Linked DNA regions of Cecembia calidifontis. The main gene of each other region encodes a partner of the protein of the gene in region 3 in a complex. Links are inferred from orthologs where the notes say so. Each region holds a gene or a part of one and is shown on either strand. Other genes may lie near its edges.

Region 1 (7,205 bases), 1.3 Mb from region 3 along the record:
AGACAACCTGATAGCAGCAAAAGAAGCAGATTTAGTCATCTTGGGCGTAAAACCATTTAATGTCAATGCCATCCTAAAGGAAATCAAACCTGTCCTGAACCCGGAAAATCAAGTGATCGTTTCCCTTGCGACTGGAGTCACTTTGGATGAGATGTTTGAAGTTTTGGATCCCAAAACCACTGCCTTCCGTGCCATGCCCAATATTGCTGCTGACATCCGGGAATCCGTAACCTGCATCACAGCACGCAACAATAAAGAAGAGGCAGAAGCCAAAGTTAAGGCGCTTTTTGATAGCATTGGATTTTCTATTACGATAGATGAAAGCCTGATGGAAGCTGCTACCGTATTGGGAGCTTGCGGGATTGCCTATGTTTTGAGGTTTATGAGAGCCATGATTCAGGGGGGCATACAAATTGGTTTTGATGCGAAAACAGCAAGTTTGATCGTCAACCAAACTGTGAAGGGAGCGGCAGAATTGATGATACAAAAAAATATGCACCCGGAAGAGGCTATCGATAAGGTCACTACACCAAAAGGCTGCACCATTGTTGGACTCAATGAAATGGAACATCAGGGTTTTTCAGCAGCAATGGTCCGCGGAGTATTGGCCTCTTATCAAAAAATTGAAAAGATTTAAAGACTTCCCACCTCTCCATCTTATTGAATACCTGACAATTATCAATCCAGACTTGTTCTAAGAAAATAAATTAAGACCAAATTTTATTTTTCCAACCCATTTCCCTAAATTTGCGGTCTTGAATTAGCAGGAGGAGCCGTGAAATTCTTGAGAAACTACAACATAGACATTATCAAACTGAAGGACGGTAGACATACATTTCAGTTTGAAGTCGGCGATGATTTCTTCAAGTTTTTCGAAGCTGAAGACTGGATCAACGGATCCAAAGTGACTGTTATTGTGACACTTAATAAGACAGCTTCAGTCATTGAGGCGGAATTTAAATTTAGCGGAACAGTCCGGCTGACCTGTGACAGAAGCCTGGAGGAATTTGACCATCCATTGGATTTTACTGAAAAAGTAATCTACAAATATGGACCGATAGAGCAGGAAATCAGTGAAGATGTATTCATGATTACCAGGGACACTCCAAGTATCAACATTGCCCAATTGGTCTATGAATTCATATTATTGGCCATTCCGGCAAAAAAAATCCATCCGGATTATGCTGAAGAAATGGACGATGAGGGGTTCGAAGATGAAGGATCCCTGGTCTATTTGTCAGAGGAATTAGAAAGTGATGAAATTGAAGAACTGGAAGACGGGGAAGAAAATCCTGAAAAGCCAGTGGATCCCAGATGGGAAATATTGAATAAACTTAAGAAAAAAGATTAATCTAAAATAGTTAAGAGATGGCACATCCTAAACGCAAAATTTCGAAAACCAGAAGAGACAAAAGAAGAACACATTATAAGTTAACAGCTCCAGGTCTGGCCCAGTGCCCTACTACAGGTGAGTTCCACCTGCCACACAGAGCATTTTGGCTTGATGGTAAACTGTACTATAAAGGACAGGTTATCATGGAAAAAGAAGTTGTTGCTTAATTGATTCAAAAGGCCTTTTGACAAAAACCTTCCGGGAATAGCCGGGAGGTTTTTTATTTTTCCCTTTATCAATAATTGCTTTTACATTCACCTAAAAACCAAAAATCTTTGGTGAAAAAGCACATTTTAGATAATTTTGATGCCTTGCTTTGAAGCATATTGAAAGGCCAAAAGCCAAGCAACCATAAAAAACTGTAAGCCAAACCCTTAAGCCTTCGGCTCTGGGAAACAAGGCTGAAAATAAATGCTGAATGAAAAAAACTAGAGCAGTAATTACCGGCGTTCACGGTTGGGTTCCTGATTATGTCTTAACAAATCAGGAATTGGAAACTATGGTAGACACCAATGACGAGTGGATAGTTACCAGAACCGGAATCAAAGAAAGAAGAATTCTAAAAGGTGAAAACCAGGGCACATCTGTAATTGGAATCAATGCAGTAAAAGGCCTCTTGAAAAAGACCAATACAGACCCCGAAGACATTGATCTGATTATCTGTGCCACAGTTACTCCAGATATGCCTTTTCCAGCGACTGCAAATATCATAGCAGATGGTGTTGGGGCCAAAAACAGTTATAGTTTTGATATTTCGGCAGCCTGTTCCGGATTCCTTTATGCTCTGACCATGGGAAGCCAATTTATTGAAACAGGCATGCACAAAAAAGTAATCGTGGTGGGTGCAGATAAAATGTCATCTATTATTGATTACCAAGATAGGGCCACATGCATCATCTTTGGTGATGGGGGAGGTGCGGTGTTATTGGAACCGACCGAAGAAGAAGTAGGAATAATGGACTCTTTGCTTCATGCAGATGGTTCCGGGGCTCCTTACCTACACATGAAGGCAGGAGGAAGCCGCAAACCTGCAAGTATTGAGACAGTGATTGCCAGGGAGCATTATGCTTATCAGGAGGGATCAACTGTATTCAAGTTTGCAGTAACCAACATGGCAGAGGTTAGCGCACAGATCATGGAAAGGAACAATCTTCATGCTGAGGATATTGCCTGGTTGGTTCCGCACCAAGCTAACAAACGAATTATCGATGCTACGGCAAACAGAATGGGAATCGGCCCAGAAAAGGTGATGCTCAATATTGAAAAATACGGAAACACCACAGCGGGGACCATACCATTGTGCCTATGGGATTATGAATCCCAACTCAAAAAAGGAGACAATCTGATATTGGCTGCTTTCGGAGGGGGCTTTACTTGGGGAGCTGTCTATCTCAAGTGGGGCTATGATCCAAAATAAAAGAAAACAATAATTCAACTCATACATATGGCAACAACTGCAGATTTCAAAAATGGATTATGTCTTGAAATGAACAATGACATTTATTCCATAGTAGAATTCCAGCACGTAAAACCAGGAAAAGGTGCTGCATTTGTCAGAACGAAACTAAAAAGCTTGACCTCAGGCAAAGTTTTGGACAAAACATTCAGTGCCGGTGAAAAAGTAACTACTGCAAGGGTAGAGAAAAGACCTCATCAATTCCTTTATGCGGACGATTTGGGCTTCCATTTCATGGATACCGAAACTTTCGAACAGATCCCCATCCAAGAGAAACTTATTGAAAGATCAAATCTGCTGAAAGAAGGACAGATGGTGGATATTTTGGTTCATGCAGAAACAGAAACTCCCCTATCGGTAGAACTTCCTCCTTTTGTGGAATTGATGATCACCTACACGGAACCCGGCATCAAAGGTGACACAGCAACCAATGCACTTAAACCTGCCACAGTTGAAACTGGTGCTACGGTAATGGTTCCTTTATTTGTGGATCAGGATACCATGATCAGGGTGGATACCCGAGATGGCTCTTATTCTGAAAGAGTAAAATAATTTCATAAAGCTATGTGATTTACCTAAATTACATAGCTTTATTGCTTATTTCCCAGACAAACCCAAATGTCCAGTTTGGATATTACTAAACTAAAAACTCATGAAAGCAAAAGAAATTCAAGAACTTATAGATTTTATTTCCAATTCCGGTCTAGCGGAGGTTAAAATCGAAACCGAAGAATTCAAACTTTCCATTAAAAAATATTCAGAAGCCCCTTCAGTTAAAGTGGAGACAGTAGCTGTACCTGCAGCAGCAGCTCAACCAGCTGCCCCTGCTCCTGTAGTGGCGGCTCCTGCACCTGCAGCGCCTGCAAAAGAAGATACATCCAGGTATGTGGAAATCAAATCCCCAATGATCGGGACTTTCTACAGAACTCCAAATCCAGATGCTGATCCATTTGTAAGTGTAGGGGATAAAGTTACTGCCGGTCAGACTGTTTGCATCATTGAAGCAATGAAGCTTTTCAATGAAATAGAATCCGAGGTATCCGGTAAAATAGTTAAAGTACTGGTTGACAACGCGTCTCCCGTAGAATATGACCAGCCTTTGTTCCTGGTTGATCCAGCTGGATAATTTTTGTCTAACCAACCTAAGTGACCGTGTTTAAAAAAATTTTAATAGCAAACAGAGGGGAAATTGCCCTCCGCGTGATCCGAACCTGTAAGGAAATGGGGATCAAAACCGTGGCAGTTTACTCTACAGCGGATAAGGACAGCCTTCATGTGCGCTTTGCCGACGAAGCTGTATGCATCGGCGCGGCACCAAGCCGTGAATCATACCTGAACATTCCCAGAATCATCGCTGCGGCAGAAATCACCAATGCTGATGCCATCCACCCTGGTTATGGATTCTTGTCAGAAAATGCAGAGTTTTCCAGAATCTGTGAAGAATACGGCATCAAATTCATCGGTGCCAGCCCGGAAATGATCAATAAAATGGGTGATAAAGCCACTGCAAAAGCTACCATGAAGGAAGCGGGGGTACCTACCATTCCAGGATCTGAAGGCTTGTTGGGAAGTATGGAAGAAGGGATCAAATTAGCCAATGAAATGGGTTACCCTGTCATTTTAAAAGCAACCGCCGGTGGTGGAGGTAGGGGCATGAGAATCGTACGGGAAGAAGCTGAATTCAAAAAAGCCTGGAACGACGCCAGGCAAGAAGCCGGTGCCGCTTTCGGAAATGACGGACTTTACCTTGAAAAATTCGTTGAAGAACCAAGGCATATTGAAATTCAGGTTGTAGGTGACAGTACCGGTAGGGCCTGCCACCTTTCGGAAAGGGATTGCTCTATACAGAGAAGACACCAAAAACTGGTCGAAGAAACCCCTTCCCCATTCATGACTGATGAACTGAGAGAAGCTATGGGCCAGGCCGCCATCAAAGGGGCTGAGGCTATTGGATATGAAGGTGCCGGTACCATTGAGTTCCTGGTCGATAAGCACAGAAACTTCTATTTCATGGAAATGAACACCCGAATTCAGGTGGAGCATCCCATTACAGAAGAAGTAACTGACTTCGATCTTATCAAAGAGCAGATCAAAGTGGCAGCCGGAGAAAAAATTTCCGGCAGAAACTATTACCCAAAACTTTATGCCATGGAATGTAGGATCAATGCTGAAGATCCTTCCAATGGATTCAGACCTAGTCCAGGAAAAATCCTGAACCTGCACATGCCAGGTGGAAGAGGCGTGAGGGTGGACAGCCATGTGTATGCCGGCTATGTTATACCTCCAAACTATGACTCCATGATTGCTAAACTTATTGTAAGTGGCCAATCTAGGGAAGAAGTGATCGTGAGGATGAAAAGGGCATTGGAGGAGTTTGTAATTGATGGTATTAAAACAACCATTCCCTTCCATATTGCTTTATTGGAAAATGAAGATTTCCGAGCAGGAAATTTCACCACGAAATTCTTGGATTACTTTGATTTTAGTGTGATAAAAAATAAATAAACAAAATCCGGTCATTTGGCCGGATTTTTTGTTTCAGTTCTTAGCATCTTAGTCCAAGTATTTTTTAAAATCTTTATCCAATAAAATATTTCCATTTTTCTTCTATTTTTTCGCAAAACATTGTTGTGTAATTTGTTTTTTACGAAATTACCTTTTCCCAAATAACCTTGTCTACAAACAATGAATCCTCTAGCCTTAATCTTTGCTGCTTTTATTTTATTGTTTGTATCCTGTAGTCCGGACAGGCATAATGAATTATTGCTGGACAGCAAAGAACAGATCAGCTACAATTACCATATCAGACCTATTCTTTCTGATAATTGCTTTGCCTGTCATGGCCCGGATGCCAATAAGCGGGAAGCTGGATTAAGATTGGATATTGCTGAAAATGCCTACGCGGCATTGAAGGAGTATCCGGATAAATTTGGAATTGTACCAAATTCGCCCTCCACATCAGAAGTTTATCACCGTATCATTTCATCTGATCCCAACGAAATGATGCCCCCTCCGGATTCCAATTTAAAATTAAGTGAATACGAAAAAGCCCTGATAAAAAAATGGATTGAGCAGGGGGCCGTTTATGAACTACATTGGGCTTTTATTCCCCCTAGAAAAGTTGAACTTCCTTCGGTAAAAGACAAGAACTGGCCTAAAAATGAAATCGATCATTTCATTTGGGCAAAAATGAACCAAAGAGGGCTTGTTCCCAATCCCGAAGCGGAAAAGTCTGCGCTTTTGAAAAGAATTTCACTCGACATCACGGGATTGCCCCCAAGCCCGGAACTCCAAAAAAGGTTTGAAAATGACAAAAGCCCGGATGCCTATGAGAAAATGATAGATTTCTTATTAGAACAAAAGGCTTATGGTGAAAAAATGGCCACATTATGGATGGACATTTCAAGATATGCTGATTCTTATGGATACCAAGATGATAATATCAGAACCCAATGGCCTTATCGCGATTGGGTAATCCATGCCTTCAACAAAAACCTACCCTATGATCAGTTCATAACCTGGCAATTGGCCGGAGACATGCTGCCCAATGCCAATAAGGAACAAATCCTGGCTACAGCATTCAACAGAAACCACAAATACACGGAAGAAGGTGGGGTAATAGATGAAGAGTACAGGGTAGAATATATTTTGGACAAAACCAATACCTTCAGCAAAGGTATTTTGGGCCTGACCATGGAATGCGCCCAATGCCATGACCACAAGTACGACCCGGTTTCACAAAAAAACTATTTTGAACTTTTTGCCTTTTTCAACAACACTCCAGAAAAAGGGTATGAAGGGGATGTCACCCAATCTAAACCTGCCAAAACACCTATTTTATGGATTGAGCGAAATGATATTGATGAACTGTTAGGCTTTATCAACCACAAAGACAGCAGCAAAATCATGGTTTCTGTAATGGAAGAGCTGAAAGAGCCAAGAAAAACCTATATTCTGGACAGGGGATTATATGATGCCCCAACACTCCCCGTCAATCCCAATACTCCTGAAAGTGTTTTTGCTTTTGATTCCAAATACCCTAAAAACCGTCTAGGACTGGCCCAATGGACAGTGGACAAAAAGAACCCGCTGACATCAAGGGTATTCGTCAACCTTATCTGGCAGGAAATCTTTGGTCGGGGAATTGTAAAATCTACCGGTGATTTTGGCATGCAAGGTGACCTTCCCTCCCATCCTGAACTCTTGGATTGGCTTGCCGTGGACTTTATGGAAAACGGCTGGGATGTCAAACGCCTGATCAAACAAATCTTGAGTTCGGCCACTTACAGACAATCATCCAAAGTTGAAAACAAAAAATTGAAAGTGGATCCCGAAAATATCTATCTGTCAAGAGCA
Region 2 (7,304 bases), 2.4 Mb from region 3 along the record:
CAGGACAACTTGAAGATGAACTGGCTGAAAATACCTGGATAGTCTGTGATACAGCAGATGCAGAAAGTGTTTTTACTGCTTCCCCTGAAGAATTGTGGAGAATTATTTTGAAAAATATGGGAGGGGAATATCAGCAAATGGCAAATTATCCAATAGACCCAAGATTAAATTAAATTCAATTTATTACTTTTGTTAGGTAAGCTGTTTTAAAGTACTGGATAATTATGGATAAAGAGATGGAAATGCCTGAAAAGGATGAGGTGACCAAGGCCGAAAATCGAACAATGGCTGAAGGTAAAGAAGAAACTACCCAAAAAGCTGATCATAGTCCCGATGAGGAAGATACACACCATGTTGAGGAAGAAGAACATGAGGAGGTGGACTATTCAAATTTCTCTAAAAAAGAGTTGATAGCAGCCCTCAAAGAACTCACTGCAACCGGGAAATACCTTAAAATTGAAAGTGCCATCAATGACATTAAAGCTCATTTTGATGAAATTTTCAATAAAGAAAAGGAAGAAGCACTTCAGGAGTTTTTAAATAATGGTGGAAGCTCAGATGACTTTCATTACCGAACTTCGGATGAGGATAAGGTATTTTTTGCGCTATACAATGATTTCAGGGAAAAGAAATCACAATTCCTAAAAGAACAAGAAAGGCAAAAGGAGAAAAACCTTATTGCCAAGAACCAGATTTTAGATAAACTAAGAGAATTGGTCGATGGTGAAGAAACGACCCATAGTATCAATATTATCAAACAAATTCAGGAAGAATGGAAAAGCATTGGGCCAGTTCCTAGTTCTCAAAACAGGAATCTTTGGGCTTCCTACAATGCTTTGATGGATAGGTTCTATGATAACAGAAGTATATATTTTGAACTTAAAGAACTTGATCGAAAAAAGAATCTCGAGCAAAAAAAGGAAATAGTAGAAAAGGCAGAGGCGTTAAGTAAAGTTGATGACCTTAAGGAGGCAATCAAATCTCTCAACGAACTTCATGAGGAATTCAAGCATGTTGGCCCGGTTCCCAGAGAGGAACAAGAACCTTTGTGGCAAAGATTTAAGGCTGCTTCTGATGCCATTTATGACAAAAGAAAAGAATTCTACGAAGGACAAAAAGAAGTTTTTAAGAAAAACCTTCAATTAAAAGAAGCCCTTATTTCAAAATTGAATGAGTTTAAGGATTTTTCAGCTTCAAAAATTAAAGACTGGAATACAAAAACCAAGGATATTCTTGCTATTCAGAAAGAATGGGAAGCAGCTGGTCCGGTACCAAGAGAACACGGTAAAGAGGTTAATAAAAAGTTCTGGGGTTTATTCAAGCACTTTTTCCACAACAAAAATCAATTCTTCAAGGAATTGGATGAAATCAGACTTCAAAATAAAAACAAAGCTGAAGAGCTCATTGCGAAGGCAGAAGAGCTGATGAATAGTTCAGATTGGCACGATACAGCAAACAAAATGATTGCGCTACAGCAGGAATGGAAAAAAATAGGCCCGACTCCAGAAAAAGTCAGAGATGATCTTTACAGTAGGTTTAAATCAGCTTGTGATACCTTTTTTGAAAACAGAAGAAACGCCAATAAACAGGTAAACCTGGAATTTGAAGATAATTTAAAAGCCAAAGAGGCAGTATGCAAAAAAATACTGGATGAAGCTTCCGGTTCGGAATTATCAGAGGAGAACCTTGAAAAATACATTGCGGAGTTCAATTCCATTGGTTTTGTGCCAAGGAAGAACATGAAGGAAATCCTTGGGAAGTTCAACGAAGCCCTAGATACCTATGCCAAAAAGCTTGGCATTGAAGGAGGAAGCAAGGAAGAGTTCTTGTTCAGGCTCAACCTGAATAAGCTTCAAGCTGATCCTAATAGCAATAGAGTCCTCAATAAAAAAGAACATGGTATAAGAAAGCAAATTGCTGATCTGGAAAACAACATTACTTTATGGAGGAATAACCTGGAGTTTTTTGCTTCTTCCAAAACAGCAGATAAGCTGAAAGACCAATTTGACGAAAAAATCCAGAAGGCTGAGAAGGAAATTGAGAAATTAAAGAAAAAGCTTTCTATCCTTCGGGAATTTTAATCTTCTCATAAATAAGGAGATAGTAAATATCTCCTTATTTTTTTTGAAAAACCTTTTGCACGAAAAATCTATCCCTATATATTTGCACCACGATTTCAGCAAAAGGGCTGAAAAATAAAAGCCTCCTTAGCTCAGCTGGTAGAGCAACTGACTTGTAATCAGTAGGTCGCTGGTTCGATCCCGGCAGGGGGCTCAGTTTAAAAAACTTTGTTCAAATAGGCAGTTTTTATTTTAAGTATTATTAATTGCAACATTGAACAAGATTAGCAGGAGTGGTAGTTCAGCTGGCTAGAATGCCTGCCTGTCACGCAGGAGGTCGCGGGTTCGAGTCCCGTCCATTCCGCATTTAATTATCGAATGAGATAATTGTCATTTACAAGCTTTACTTCATTTTGGAGTGGTAGTTCAGCTGGTTAGAATGCCAGTCCCGAGTACTCGGGAAAGTCGCGGGTTCGAGTCCCGTCCATTACACATTTAGTTATCGAAAGAGATAATTGTCATTTACAAATTTTACTTCATTTTGGAGTGGTAGTTCAGCTGGTTAGAATGCCTGCCTGTCACGCAGGAGGTCGCGGGTTCGAGTCCCGTCCATTCCGCAAAACCTCAGCATTTAGCTGGGGTTTTTTGTTTTATGATCCATTTCGTTTATATCATTGAGTCGGAGGCAGACGGGACTTTTTACATTGGCGTGTCTTCGGATCCCGAAAAGAGGTTGGAGAGGCACAATCTTCCTCACAAAGGTTTTACATCCAGGAAGCGTCCGTGGAAGCTGGTTTATAAGGAAAAATTTTGTGATAAATCAGAGGCCCTAAAGAGGGAAAGGTTTCTTAAGGGCCAGAAGAGCAGGCAATTTCTTCTGAGTCTGATCAATGGCAGTTCAGCTGGTTAGAATGCCAGTCCCGAGTACTCGGGAAGGTCGCGGGTTCGAGTCCCGTCTCCCGTTTCACGGGACAGGCTATTCCGCAAAACCTCAGCATTTAGCTGGGGTTTTTTGTTTTATGATCCATTTCGTTTATATCATTGAGTCGGAGGCAGACGGGACTTTTTACATTGGCGTGTCTTCGGATCCCGAAAAGAGGTTGGGGAAGCACAATCTTCCGCATAAGTATTCACTTTTTGAAATACCTCCATCAAATAAAAAATTTTTCTTCCTCAGATTATTTTTATCTTTGCCTTAGTCAAAAAAAACAAGTATGTTACTAGAATTCGAAAAACCAATTGCTGATTTGGAGCTCAAACTTCAGGAAATGAAAGATTTGGCAAAAGGTAAGAATATAGATTTATCTACCGATATTCAGTCATTGGAAGAAAAAATTCAGACTTTGAAAAAAGAGACTTTCCAGAATTTAACAAGATGGCAGCGTGTTCAGCTATCAAGGCATGCCGATAGGCCTTATGCACTGGATTATATTTATGAAATCACCAATGATTTTATAGAATTACATGGTGATCGAACTGTAAAAGATGATAAAGCGATGATTGGTGGGCTGGGGGATATAGATGGAAGGACAGTCATGTTTATCGGCCAGCAAAAAGGAAGAAATACCAAGCAAAGGCAAGAAAGGAATTTTGGGATGGCCAATCCTGAGGGGTATAGAAAGGCTTTAAGGCTAATGAAAATGGCCGAGAAGTTCGGAAAGCCCATAGTCACCTTGATAGATACTCCGGGAGCTTTTCCTGGCTTGGAAGCTGAAGAAAGAGGGCAAGGAGAAGCGATAGCCAGAAACCTAAGGGAAATGTTTATGCTAAAGGTTCCTGTCATCTGTATCATCATAGGAGAAGGAGCGTCTGGCGGAGCATTAGGGATTGCAATAGGAGACAGGGTTTACATGTTGGAAAATACATGGTACTCGGTGATATCCCCTGAATCCTGTTCATCTATTCTTTGGAGAAGTTGGGATTATAAGGAACAGGCAGCCGAGGCCTTGAAGTTGACAGCAACTGATATGAAAGCCAATGGTTTGGTGGATGGAATTATACAAGAGCCGCTTGGAGGAGCCCATAAAGATATGAAGGCGATGGCCAAGACTTTAAAAGCAACTATTTTGGATGCGTTAAAAGAATTGGATAAGATTAAACCAGAAAAGCGCATTGACCAGAGAATTGAAAAATTCTGTTCAATGGGCGTTTTTGTTGAATAAAATATTTCACTTTCTTAGAGTCCCATAAACTTATGCATTAAACTAATCTGAGTGGCGTAAGTTTATGGGATTTTGTTTTATTAAGTTCCTAGGATGAAATTACATGTAATCAATACCGGATTTTTTAAATTGGATGGAGGAGCCATGTTTGGTGTGGTCCCAAAAGTACTTTGGTCAAAAACCAACCCAGCAGATGGAAACAATCTCTGTACCTGGGCCATGCGTTGCCTATTGGTGGAGATGGAAGATAGGTTGATCTTGATCGATAATGGTATTGGGGATAAGCAAGATGCCAAATTCTTTTCCCATTATTACCTTCATGGTGAGGATTCTTTGGAAAGATCATTACATCAGAAAGGTTTTTCGACAGAAGATATTACAGATAATTTTCTAACCCATCTTCACTTTGACCATTGCGGTGGGGGAGTAAGGTATTCAAAAAGTAGTTCACCTGCATTGGAGATGACATTTAAAAACGCCGTTTATTGGACCAATAAAGCCCATTGGCAATGGGCCACAGTACCAAATGCCAGAGAGAAAGCTTCATTTTTAGAAGAGAATATCCTTCCTATGGAAAAAAGTGGACAGTTAAGTTTCGTGGATCTGAATGATAAAAGAATTGCCGAGGGTTTTGAATTTTTTACGGTAGATGGTCATACGGACAAACAGATGATACCCAAAATCAAGTACAAGGGCCACACTATCGTCTTTGCTGCGGATCTTCTGCCTTCCACCGGACATATTCCCTTGCCTTATGTGATGGGCTATGATACAAGACCCCTTATTACTTTAGAAGAAAAAAAGAAGTTTTTGGAGGAAGCTGTGGACAATAAATATGTCATTTTTTTTGAACACGATCCAATTCATGAATGCTGTACCCTCAAGATGACCGAAAAAGGTGTTAGATTAGACCAAACCTTTTCTTTGTATGAGCTTGGATAAAAAAATTGGTATCGCCCTTTCCGGTGGTGGGGTAAGGGGAATATCCCATCTTGGGGTGTTAAAAGCACTTAATCAAAGAGGGATTTTCCCAAATAGGATAAGCGGAAGCAGTGCAGGCGCTATCGCAGGTGCATTGTATGCCGCCGGATACGAACCTGATGAAATTCTGGAAATCATTCTCAAAACCAATTATTTTAAGTTCCTCAGACCAGCCATCAGCTGGACCGGAATCCTGAAAATGGAAACTTTAGAGGAGCTTTTTAAGAAATATTTGCCGGAAAACTCTTTTGAGGCATTAAGAATGCCTTTGTCTGTAGCAGCGACGGATGTCAAAAGAGCGAAAGTGGTCTATTTTTCAGAAGGGGAATTGATTAAGCCTATCATGGCCTCTTCCTGTATTCCAGGGATGTTTGATCCCATAGCCATTGATAAACAATATTATCTTGATGGAGGAATATTAAATAATTTGCCGGTTGAACCTTTAGATGGAGTTTGCGATGTGGTGATAGGAGTCAATTGTAACCACCTTCCGGTGGAACACAATATAAAAAACATCAAAGGACTGATTGAAAGAAGTGTGATCATGTCCATGAATTACAATGTCTACAGCAGAAGAGATAAATGTGATTTTTTCATTGAACCCAAAGGACTGGCAAAATTTGGTGTTTTTGACATCAAAAAAGCCCGAGATATTTTCCAATATGGCTATGAATCAGCCATAGCTTTCATCGACGAGAATCCTGAAATTAAGGACTTAACGGTAAAAAGACAAAAACAAAAGATATGATGAAGTTATTGTCAAGATTGGTGTTTTGGATAGCAGGCTGGAAGCTTAATGCAGCATGGCCAAAAGATTTAAAAAAGGCTGTATTGATTGCAATTCCACATACCAGTAATTGGGACCTTTTATATGCCAGGGCCGCTTTTTACCTAATGGATATTCCAGTCCGATTTACCATCAAAAAAGAAGTGATGGTTGGTCCTCTAGGCTGGTTTATCAAAAGCTTAGGCGGAATAGCCATTGACAGGAAAAGGATACCAGGAGGAAGAAAGCAGACCTATACAGAGGCAATGACCAATATGCTAAAGGAAGCTGATGAACTGGTGATAATGGTAACCCCGGAGGGAACAAGAAGTCATGCCCCGAAATGGAAGACAGGATTTTACCATGTGGCTTTGGGAGCTGGTGTTCCTGTGGTTATTGGATATCTTGATTACAAAAAGAAAGAAGCGGGTATAGGCCCAATTATTCAGCCAAATGGGAAAATGGAAGAGCAAATAGAAGAAATGATGGCTTTTGGAAGAACTGTTACAGCAAAATATCCTGAAAAAGGGATTCTCTGATCAGTCCACCGTCAGGGTAACTTCATCAAAATATACCCTTCCCGTTGCCCTCGGCCCCATCACAAGGTAAACGGTTATAAAATCTATTTCATCAGGGGCATTGTTCAATACGAGTTCAATTGGTCTCCAGTCAAAAGTTCCATTGACACGGATTCTGTCCTGAGAGCTTATAAATCTCCCAATGGTGCTTCCTCTGCTATCCTGCACAGGAAATGCGCGCATAGAAATGTAGATATTGCTTCTTGGGCCTCTAAGTACAATGTTTTCACCTTTCAAATATGCCCGCATCCTAAGGGTTCTGCCAGGTCTTGGAGCAGGTCCGGTGTAGCTTTGTTTCCAATTTCCTGTGTTTTGATTTAAGCTATCCAGATTTTCTATATATACAGATCTTGAGCCAATTCTGAAAACCTCTTCACTTACTCCCAAATTGAAACCAGGTGAAGTAATCGCAACCCATGGTGAAACATTATCGGGGCTTGCCGAAAAATCAGAGTTTTTGAGAAGTTGAGAACCTGAAGGGAGCATGTCATTTCTGTCTGAACATCCCTGTAACAAAAAGAACAATAGTATCCAATAAAACCGTTTCATAACCAGATATTTCCAAATAAAATAACGTAGGATAACCAGGAAGTGTTTACTTCCATTTTTTGCTAAATATTACCAAAAAAAACTAAGTTTGGGTATATTGAAAGGATATAAAGAGAACGCAATTCTTTTACTATGAAAAAATGGATCAAGATTTTGTTGATATTTTGTCTATTGTTCTTGGTTTCCTTTATTGTTTATTCGTTTTTTC
Region 3 (7,171 bases):
TGTCCATCTGTTCGAGGTTATCATAGAGCGAACTGCTTTCGGTTGTGCTTTTCATAGTAAGTTCTGGTGGAATAGGCTAAGTCCCGCTATCGGGGATTCAATGATCAAATTGACATGGATGTCAGCATCGTATGCGGCACTCCTGAGAATATCACTGTTGTAGAAAGCAATAGATCCCACAAAGTTCACTTTCTTCTTTTTGTAATTTTCATATTTCATGACATGCTTTTTGAAGAAGTCCTGAAACGCGTTGTAATACAGCATGTAACAATAAGGCTCACTTTTGTTTTCGGTAATAAATCGGCAGAAGCTAGCCATATACCTGCCAGGGAATGGCCTTTGGTACACATTTTCAATGATGGTCTGTGTGTCCAGCTGGAATTTATCCAGGACTTTTTCCCTGATTTTTTTTGGCATTTCCTCATGGATAAAGTCTGCCAAAAATTTTCTTCCGATATAGGCACCACCTCCTTCATCTCCCAATATATATCCCGGAGCAGGTCTTTTGTCGATAATAACCTCTCCATCATAATCACAGCTGTTTGATCCTGTACCCAATATGCAGGCTATCCCTGCTTCATGTCCACAAGTGGCCCTAGCAGCCGCCATCATATCATGGTCCACAAATATTTCAGCATGTCTAAAAACAGTTCTCAAGCCATTTTCTACCTGTTCCCGGTTTTTTGCTGAGGTGCATCCTGCCCCATAATAATAAACGACATCAACTTCGCCCCGCAAATTCAACAAAAATTCATCCTGCAAATCACTGGCCATTTCCGCGGCAGTTTGATAGTTGGGATTGAACCCTATGCCCCGATGTTGGGCGATTTCTCCTTTTTTATTGATCAGCCGCCAGTCTGTTTTGCTTGCTCCGCTGTCCGCTATGAGTATCATATCTTTTCTTCAAGTTTTCCTACTGGCTCAAACTTCAGGAATACATGGGCTGTATGGGGGGCATCTTGAAGTTCTTCACTTAGGTCTTGCCCTGCCCAATGTTCATAATGCTTTCCGTTTTTCCAGAGCCGGGATTGGGTGACATCATAAATGATCCCCTGATAGGCAACCCAAATTTCAGGCCTGTCCTGCCCGTTTCGCAGGGCAAGCTGTTGCTTGGTGTAGGTTTTCATCTACATCAACTTAAGCTGTGCATTGATCCATCTTTCAGGAATTTCACCGGATTGGGCCATTTGATAATCTTGGTAGCTACATGGGATTATACTGGTCCGATCAAACTTATCCTGTTCACTCTGAGGAATCTCCATCCACCATTTATCACTTCTTTTACTTTTATAGAATACGATAATAGAGGGTTTGGTGTCCAAAGATACGGTATATTTGATATAGTCGCTGCTTTTGAATGAAAGGCTGTCCTTCCTGTCATAAAATCCTTCAATAAAATACCATATCATAGTGGCTATGACAGACGCGGTCTTGTTCCTACTGTCATCATAATAGGGCTGATAACCATAAATGCCCATAGAGGACAATTTTTCGTTCATTCCGGCAAACCTACAAATCTGGCAAGCTTCCTCTCCCGTGAGTCCAAAAGGTTGGGCATCGGCAGCCCCCGGTGCATCAGATGAATTGATGGCCGAAATGTTAAAACTCAATAAGTCAGCGTTTCTGATAATGGGTTCCACCTCTTTGAAATTATGTCTGAGATTGCCCAAACGTACATGTTCAAAGTACAATTTCTCCATCACATTGATGAGGTCCTGGTCTACCAAAAAACTCTGATAGGCCAAATGACTATAATTGAACAGAAAATTGGGCTGATGCAGAATGATGTCCTGGGAATGAACCTCCGTGGGCTGACCTTCATCCTCCATGTCCAGTTTGGCGTCAACAGTTACCATGGAAATCATCTTTTTCAGTCCTTCATAGGCAAGAAACTGTCCGAAATCCAGGTCGTGCGTTCCTCCAAAGAAAATGGGCAGGATTTGCTTTTTGATCAGGTATTCCCCTACTGTCTGTATGTATCGTATGGATTCTTTTCTGTTTTCGCCCAGCTTAAGGTCTCCCAGATCCACAATTTTGTACAGCCCATGACCTTTCTTCAGTTGGTACAATTTTTCTCTGATTTCCAGGGAAGCCCTCTCGAGTGTGTCACTGTTTTTCATGCCTCTTTTTTCTTTGAGGCCGATGAGGGCAATCTGCATTCCCCTGATGTCAGGAAAATCCTCTACATAAGGATGTATGTAGTTAAAAAATGAATTGTGAGAATACGAATGCTGTATGAGTGTTTCCGGTATGGGATCAAAGAATGACTTAAGGTTCATAAATTTGGTTTAAGCTGAATTCAAAATTAAAATAAAAAAGCTGGAGAAAAATAAAAAGTCCCGCATTTGCGGGACTTGAGTTATATTAACCACCGAAGTCGTCAAATCTGATGTTTTCCTGAGGTATTCCCATGTCATCCAACAGCTTCAATACTGCCGCATTCATCAAAGGAGGTCCGCAGAGGTAATATTCAACCTCATCTGGCTCAGGATGGTATTTCAGGTAGTTGTCATATAGTACCTGGTGGATAAATCCAACATAGCCATCACCGTCATCGTCCAGAGATTTTTTAATCTTCCAGTTGTCTTCCGGAAGTGGTTCGGAAAGACCGATATAGAATTTAAAGTTCGGGAAATCTTTTTCGATGTTTCTGAAATGAGGTACATAGAACAATTCCTTCTTAGATCTACCTCCATACCAGTAAGAAACTTTTCTATTGGTCTTTTCAGTGTGGAACAAGTGGAAAATATGGGATCTCAAAGGAGCCATACCTGCACCACCACCAATGTAAATCATTTCTCTTTGTGTAGGGTTGATATGGAATTCTCCATAAGGGCCTGAAATGGTTACCTTATCTCCAGGTTTTCTGGAGAAGACGTAAGAGGAACATACGCCTGGGTTGACATCCATCCACTTGTTGTTGGCTCTGTCCCATGGTGGGGTAGCGATACGGATGGTCAACATGATGATGTTACCTTCAGCTGGGTGATTGGCCATGGAGTAAGCCCTGAAGAGCTCTTCGTCATTTCTCATGACAAGATCCCAAAGACCAAATTTATCCCAATCACTCTTGTAAACATCTGCTGGGTGACCCAATTCAGGATGTGGCGTGATGTCCATATCCTTAAAGCTCACAGTAATTGGCGGAACGTCAATCTGAATATAACCTCCTGATTCAAAGTGAAGGGTTTCCCCTTCAGGTAATTTCACTTTGAACTCCTTGATAAAGGTGGATACGTTATAATTGGAGATAACTTCACATTCCCACTTCTTGATACCGAAGATTTCTTCAGGGATTCTGATCTTCATGTCAGATTTTACTTTTACCTGACAGGAAAGTCTGACTTTTCCTTGTTTTTCAGCCCTGCTAAGGTGACCTTCTTCAGTTGGGAGAACTTCTCCTCCTCCTTCTTCTATGACGCACTTACACATGGCACAAGTACCGCCACCTCCACAAGCAGAGGGAAGGAAGATTTTATTGTTGCCCAAAGTACTCAATAAGGTAGAACCTGCAGAAGTAACAATGGTCTTTTCCCCATTGATTACAATCTTCACGTCACCTGAGGACACCAATTTGGACTGGGCAAACAACAGAATAAAAACCAGTAGCAAAATAATCAGCGTAAATGCTACTATCGAAGTAATAATTACTGAACCCATTTATTATAAATTTTACTTTTGATTTTTCCGTCTAAAGCCTATTCCGGCCCACAAATATATTTATAAATCAATAAAATCGGCCAAAGTTGAATTTTATTTTAACCACTGGACGACTTAATCCATAAACGCATTTCCTGCCTAATTGTTGAGCAATCTTAGGAGTGTTGTCAATCTGTTTTTCAACTGTCTCCTATCGATGATGAAATCCAAAAAACCATGTTCGAGTACAAATTCGGAACTCTGGAATCCTTTTGGCAAATCTTTACCGATTGTCTCACGGATAACCCTTGGTCCGGCGAAGCCGATCAATGCCCCCGGTTCGGCAATATTGAAATCACCTAGCATCGCATACGAAGCAGTGACCCCTCCGGTTGTGGGATCTGTCAATAAAGATATGTAAGGGATTCCGGCTTTGTCCAAAAGTGCCAGCTTGGCAGAAGTTTTGGCCATTTGCATTAAGCTGAAGCCTGCTTCCATCATTCGGGCCCCACCGGATTTGGAGATCATTAAAAAAGGGATTTTATGCTTGAGAGCGTAATCAATTGCCCTGGCGATTTTTTCACCGACCACAGAACCCATCGACCCCCCAATAAAATTGAAATCCATACAGGCTACGACAAGGTCAAACCCATTCATTTTTCCTACGGCAGTCCTGACTGCATCGTTCAATCCTGTTTTTTCAATGGTTTGTTGAATCCTGGAAGTGTAGGTTTTGGAATCCACAAATTTCAGCGGATCCCCGGATTTCATATTTGCATCCAACTCCTTGAATTGGTTATTGTCAAAAAGAATTTCGAAATATTCTTTAGATCCAATTTTTACATGGTAGTCATCATCCGGGCAAACATAGGAATTGTTCTTTAATTCCCTGGTATGGATAATATTGCCCTTTGGGGTTTTGAACCACAACCCGTCCGGAGCATCTTTTTTTTCTTCCGTAGAGGTTTTGATTCCTTTGTCTGTTCTTTTAAACCAAGCCATATTTACATGTTTAGTTCCGAAATTCTCATTTCAGGGACTACAAATTTATAGGTATTCTCCATTAAATAAAATTTACCAATGGTCTTAGTCCTAATTTCCTTCAGGGATGGTATGCCATGAAGGTCTGATAATTTTCTTGCTGCAATGAAAAAAATCAGAATATTGTTTAAATCCTGAAATTATCATTGGTATTTTGATGAAAATGGATGAAATTTCCCTGCTTAATTCCCTTTGATATGGCTTTGACCACCTTACTGCTTTTGTCTGGTATTATCTTGCTGACAGCTTATTTCACTTATGGTAAATACGTTTATAACAAATTTGGCCTCACCGATAAAAGGAAAGCCCCATCCCATATGTACAAGGATGGTGTTGATTATGTGCCAAGTAAGCCTGTAGTGGTACTAGGCCATCATTTTGCCTCCATTGCAGGAGCTGGACCAATTGTTGGGCCTATCATAGCAGTAACTTTTGGGTGGATACCGGCAGTCATTTGGATCCTGTTGGGAGGGATATTTTTTGGTGCGGTCCATGATTTGGGCAGTATGGCTGCTTCCTTGAGAAACCAGGGCAAGTCCATTGGCGTGATCATTCAAAACAATATTGGTCAAAAAGGCAAACAGTTTTTCATCCTTTTCAGCTTTTCTACCCTGATTCTTATCATAGGGGTATTTGCTGATATTATCGCCAAAACTTTTGTCAACAATGCCGGTGTGGCCTCAGCATCTATCCTTTTCATTGTTCTGGCGGTTGCTTTTGGTCTCGTCAGTAAAGTGGTGGGCAATAGCAGAACAGCATTTGTGCTCATTTCGGCAATCGGAGTGATATTGATGTATTATTTTGTCTATTTGGGAATGCAACTTCCCTTTGAACTTGATTATCAGACCTGGGTATATGTATTGCTTGCGTATGCTTTTATTGCATCTGTCACCCCTGTATCCATGTTGCTTCAGCCAAGGGATTACCTTAACAGTTTTCTCTTATATGGATTGATCATTTCCGCTGTAATTGGGGTTTTCATCGCCAATCCGCAGATCAAAATGGATACGGATATTTATATCAATTCCGATAATCTGGGTTATTTATTTCCTGTATTGTTTGTGACCATTGCCTGTGGGGCAATCAGTGGATTTCATTCTTTGGTTGCATCAGGGACAACCTCCAAGCAGCTGGACAAGGAAAGCGATGCCAAAGTGGTGGGTTTTGGGGGAATGCTGATTGAATCTTTCCTTGCCATCATTTCTGTGGGAGCGGTGATTGTGCTGAGTAGGGGGGAATACCTGGGAAGGTTGGGAGAGGAAGGTCCTGTGCCGCTTTTTGCCAGTGGGCTAGGAAGTATGATTTCTTCCATGGGCATTTCGGAAAATTTTGCCGTAGGCTTTGTGGCATTGACCGTTTCTGCTTTTGCATTGACCACTTTGGATACCTGTACACGTTTGGCAAGGTTTACCTTGCAGGAGTATTTTGAAGATGTAAAGCACCCAGTGGGTGCCAAAGTTTCCCAAAACAGATACCTTTCAACGACGGTGGTTGTCATTTTATCCATCCTGCTTTTGGCTTCAGGAGGTTTCAGTACCCTTTGGCCCATCTTTGGTTCTGCCAATCAACTCTTGGCCGCCTTGGCATTGCTGACTGTGGCAGTTTGGCTGATGAAACAAAAAATCAGCGCTACTTTCGTTACCATACCCATGTTTTTTATGTTCACTGTTACCTTGACCTCCTTGGGGCTTTTTGCCTGGAAAAATTTCCAAAGTCAGGTGTATGTTTTATCGGTAATTGCAGCCCTGCTTTTTATTCTTTCCATTGCCCTGATTGTACTGGCATCCAAAAGTCTGAAAAAAGAAATAGAGAAGCCGGTGAAATTATCCCAATAGATCATTTAGGGGAATAGATTTCAGTTCCAGGATTAAATGTCTTCCAACTGTGCCAGAATTCCTGGTAGGCTGTAATGCTTATCAGTTCCTGAGCGCCTGTTTTAATATTGACTCCATTGAAATTAAGGGTATCCTCATTGAAAATGATTTTATCTCCAGGGATTAGCTTTATTTTATGCTGGTTAGAAGGTCTCAAAAAGACCCGGAAACTGTTTCGGTCTTCCGAAATAACCAATGCAATTGGTTTACCGGCAAGTTGGTCAAGAATTATTTGTTGTGCTTTGAGATCATTCCAATCAAAGGCTTTGGTTTTTCCATTGATCCTTACACCCACTACCCAGGATTTTTGCTTCCATGAAAGGCTGTCAGTTCCGGTGAGTTTACTTTTGCTGAGCCCAAATTCAAATTTGCCTAAACTATCATATTTGGAAAGGAATTTAGGATCTCCATTCATCACTTGGCCTGAAGGATATAGGCTGAAGAATTTTCCCAAACTCATCTGGCTTGAAGCCAATTCGGGGAGTTGATATCCTTTTAAGGGTCCAGTTACGGCTTCCCAATTAGCTTGCTGCCACCAGGATCCGGTGGATTGATCTTCAAACATGGCATTGAAATGATCCATGCCCACCAACCTGAAATTTTCAGTTTGCCCATTG

What was found.
Region 1: the proteins of accD (region 3) and accB are in contact, whole or in part, in a solved structure (PDB 8UXZ), measured with the Escherichia coli proteins. The link is inferred for Cecembia calidifontis from one-to-one orthologs.
Region 2: the proteins of accD (region 3) and BC751_RS16280 are in contact, whole or in part, in a solved structure (PDB 8UXZ), measured with the Escherichia coli proteins. The link is inferred for Cecembia calidifontis from one-to-one orthologs.

What each region holds. Positions count from the first base shown.
Region 1 is NZ_SGXG01000001.1:2,754,078-2,761,282, reverse strand. Bases 2,363-5,238 are described here. They hold accB (acetyl-CoA carboxylase biotin carboxyl carrier protein), read left to right. Parts: upstream 2,363-3,501; coding sequence 3,502-3,975; downstream 3,976-5,238. Other genes in these bases: accC (acetyl-CoA carboxylase biotin carboxylase subunit), read left to right, coding at 4,002-5,238; efp (elongation factor P), read left to right, coding at 2,838-3,401; BC751_RS11950 (beta-ketoacyl-ACP synthase III), read left to right, coding at 2,363-2,810. Outside these bases: proC (pyrroline-5-carboxylate reductase), read left to right, coding at 1-637; BC751_RS11960 (YceD family protein), read left to right, coding at 776-1,351; rpmF (50S ribosomal protein L32), read left to right, coding at 1,369-1,560; more of BC751_RS11950, read left to right, coding at 1,812-2,362; more of accC, read left to right, coding at 5,239-5,354; BC751_RS11930 (PSD1 and planctomycete cytochrome C domain-containing protein), read left to right, coding at 5,535-7,205. UniProt on the Escherichia coli protein: This protein is a component of the acetyl coenzyme A carboxylase complex; first, biotin carboxylase catalyzes the carboxylation of the carrier protein and then the transcarboxylase transfers the carboxyl group to form malonyl-CoA.
Region 2 is NZ_SGXG01000001.1:3,795,853-3,803,156, reverse strand. What follows is about bases 2,274-5,248. They hold BC751_RS16280 (acetyl-CoA carboxylase carboxyltransferase subunit alpha), read left to right. Parts: upstream 2,274-3,274; coding sequence 3,275-4,222; downstream 4,223-5,248. Other genes in these bases: BC751_RS16270 (patatin-like phospholipase family protein), read left to right, coding at 5,151-5,248; BC751_RS16275 (MBL fold metallo-hydrolase), read left to right, coding at 4,316-5,164; BC751_RS22585 (GIY-YIG nuclease family protein), read left to right, coding at 3,080-3,259; BC751_RS16295 (GIY-YIG nuclease family protein), read left to right, coding at 2,713-2,970. In the rest of the region: BC751_RS16325 (YqgE/AlgH family protein), read left to right, coding at 1-173; BC751_RS16320 (DUF349 domain-containing protein), read left to right, coding at 225-2,081; more of BC751_RS16270, read left to right, coding at 5,249-5,951; BC751_RS16265 (1-acyl-sn-glycerol-3-phosphate acyltransferase), read left to right, coding at 5,948-6,508; BC751_RS16260 (hypothetical protein), read right to left, coding at 6,509-7,096; BC751_RS16255 (hypothetical protein), read left to right, coding at 7,229-7,304. UniProt on the Escherichia coli protein: Component of the acetyl coenzyme A carboxylase (ACC) complex. First, biotin carboxylase catalyzes the carboxylation of biotin on its carrier protein (BCCP) and then the CO(2) group is transferred by the carboxyltransferase to acetyl-CoA to form malonyl-CoA.
Region 3 is NZ_SGXG01000001.1:1,444,214-1,451,384, forward strand. Bases 2,721-5,562 are described here. They hold accD (acetyl-CoA carboxylase, carboxyltransferase subunit beta), read right to left. Parts: upstream 4,642-5,562; coding sequence 3,799-4,641; downstream 2,721-3,798. Other genes in these bases: nqrF (NADH:ubiquinone reductase (Na(+)-transporting) subunit F), read right to left, coding at 2,721-3,660; BC751_RS06300 (carbon starvation CstA family protein), read left to right, coding at 4,878-5,562. Outside these bases: murQ (N-acetylmuramic acid 6-phosphate etherase), read right to left, coding at 1-55; BC751_RS06275 (N-acetylglucosamine kinase), read right to left, coding at 52-894; BC751_RS06280 (cytochrome b5 domain-containing protein), read right to left, coding at 891-1,127; BC751_RS06285 (formimidoylglutamase), read right to left, coding at 1,128-2,279; more of nqrF, read right to left, coding at 2,365-2,720; more of BC751_RS06300, read left to right, coding at 5,563-6,515; BC751_RS06305 (DUF3179 domain-containing (seleno)protein), read right to left, coding at 6,517-7,171.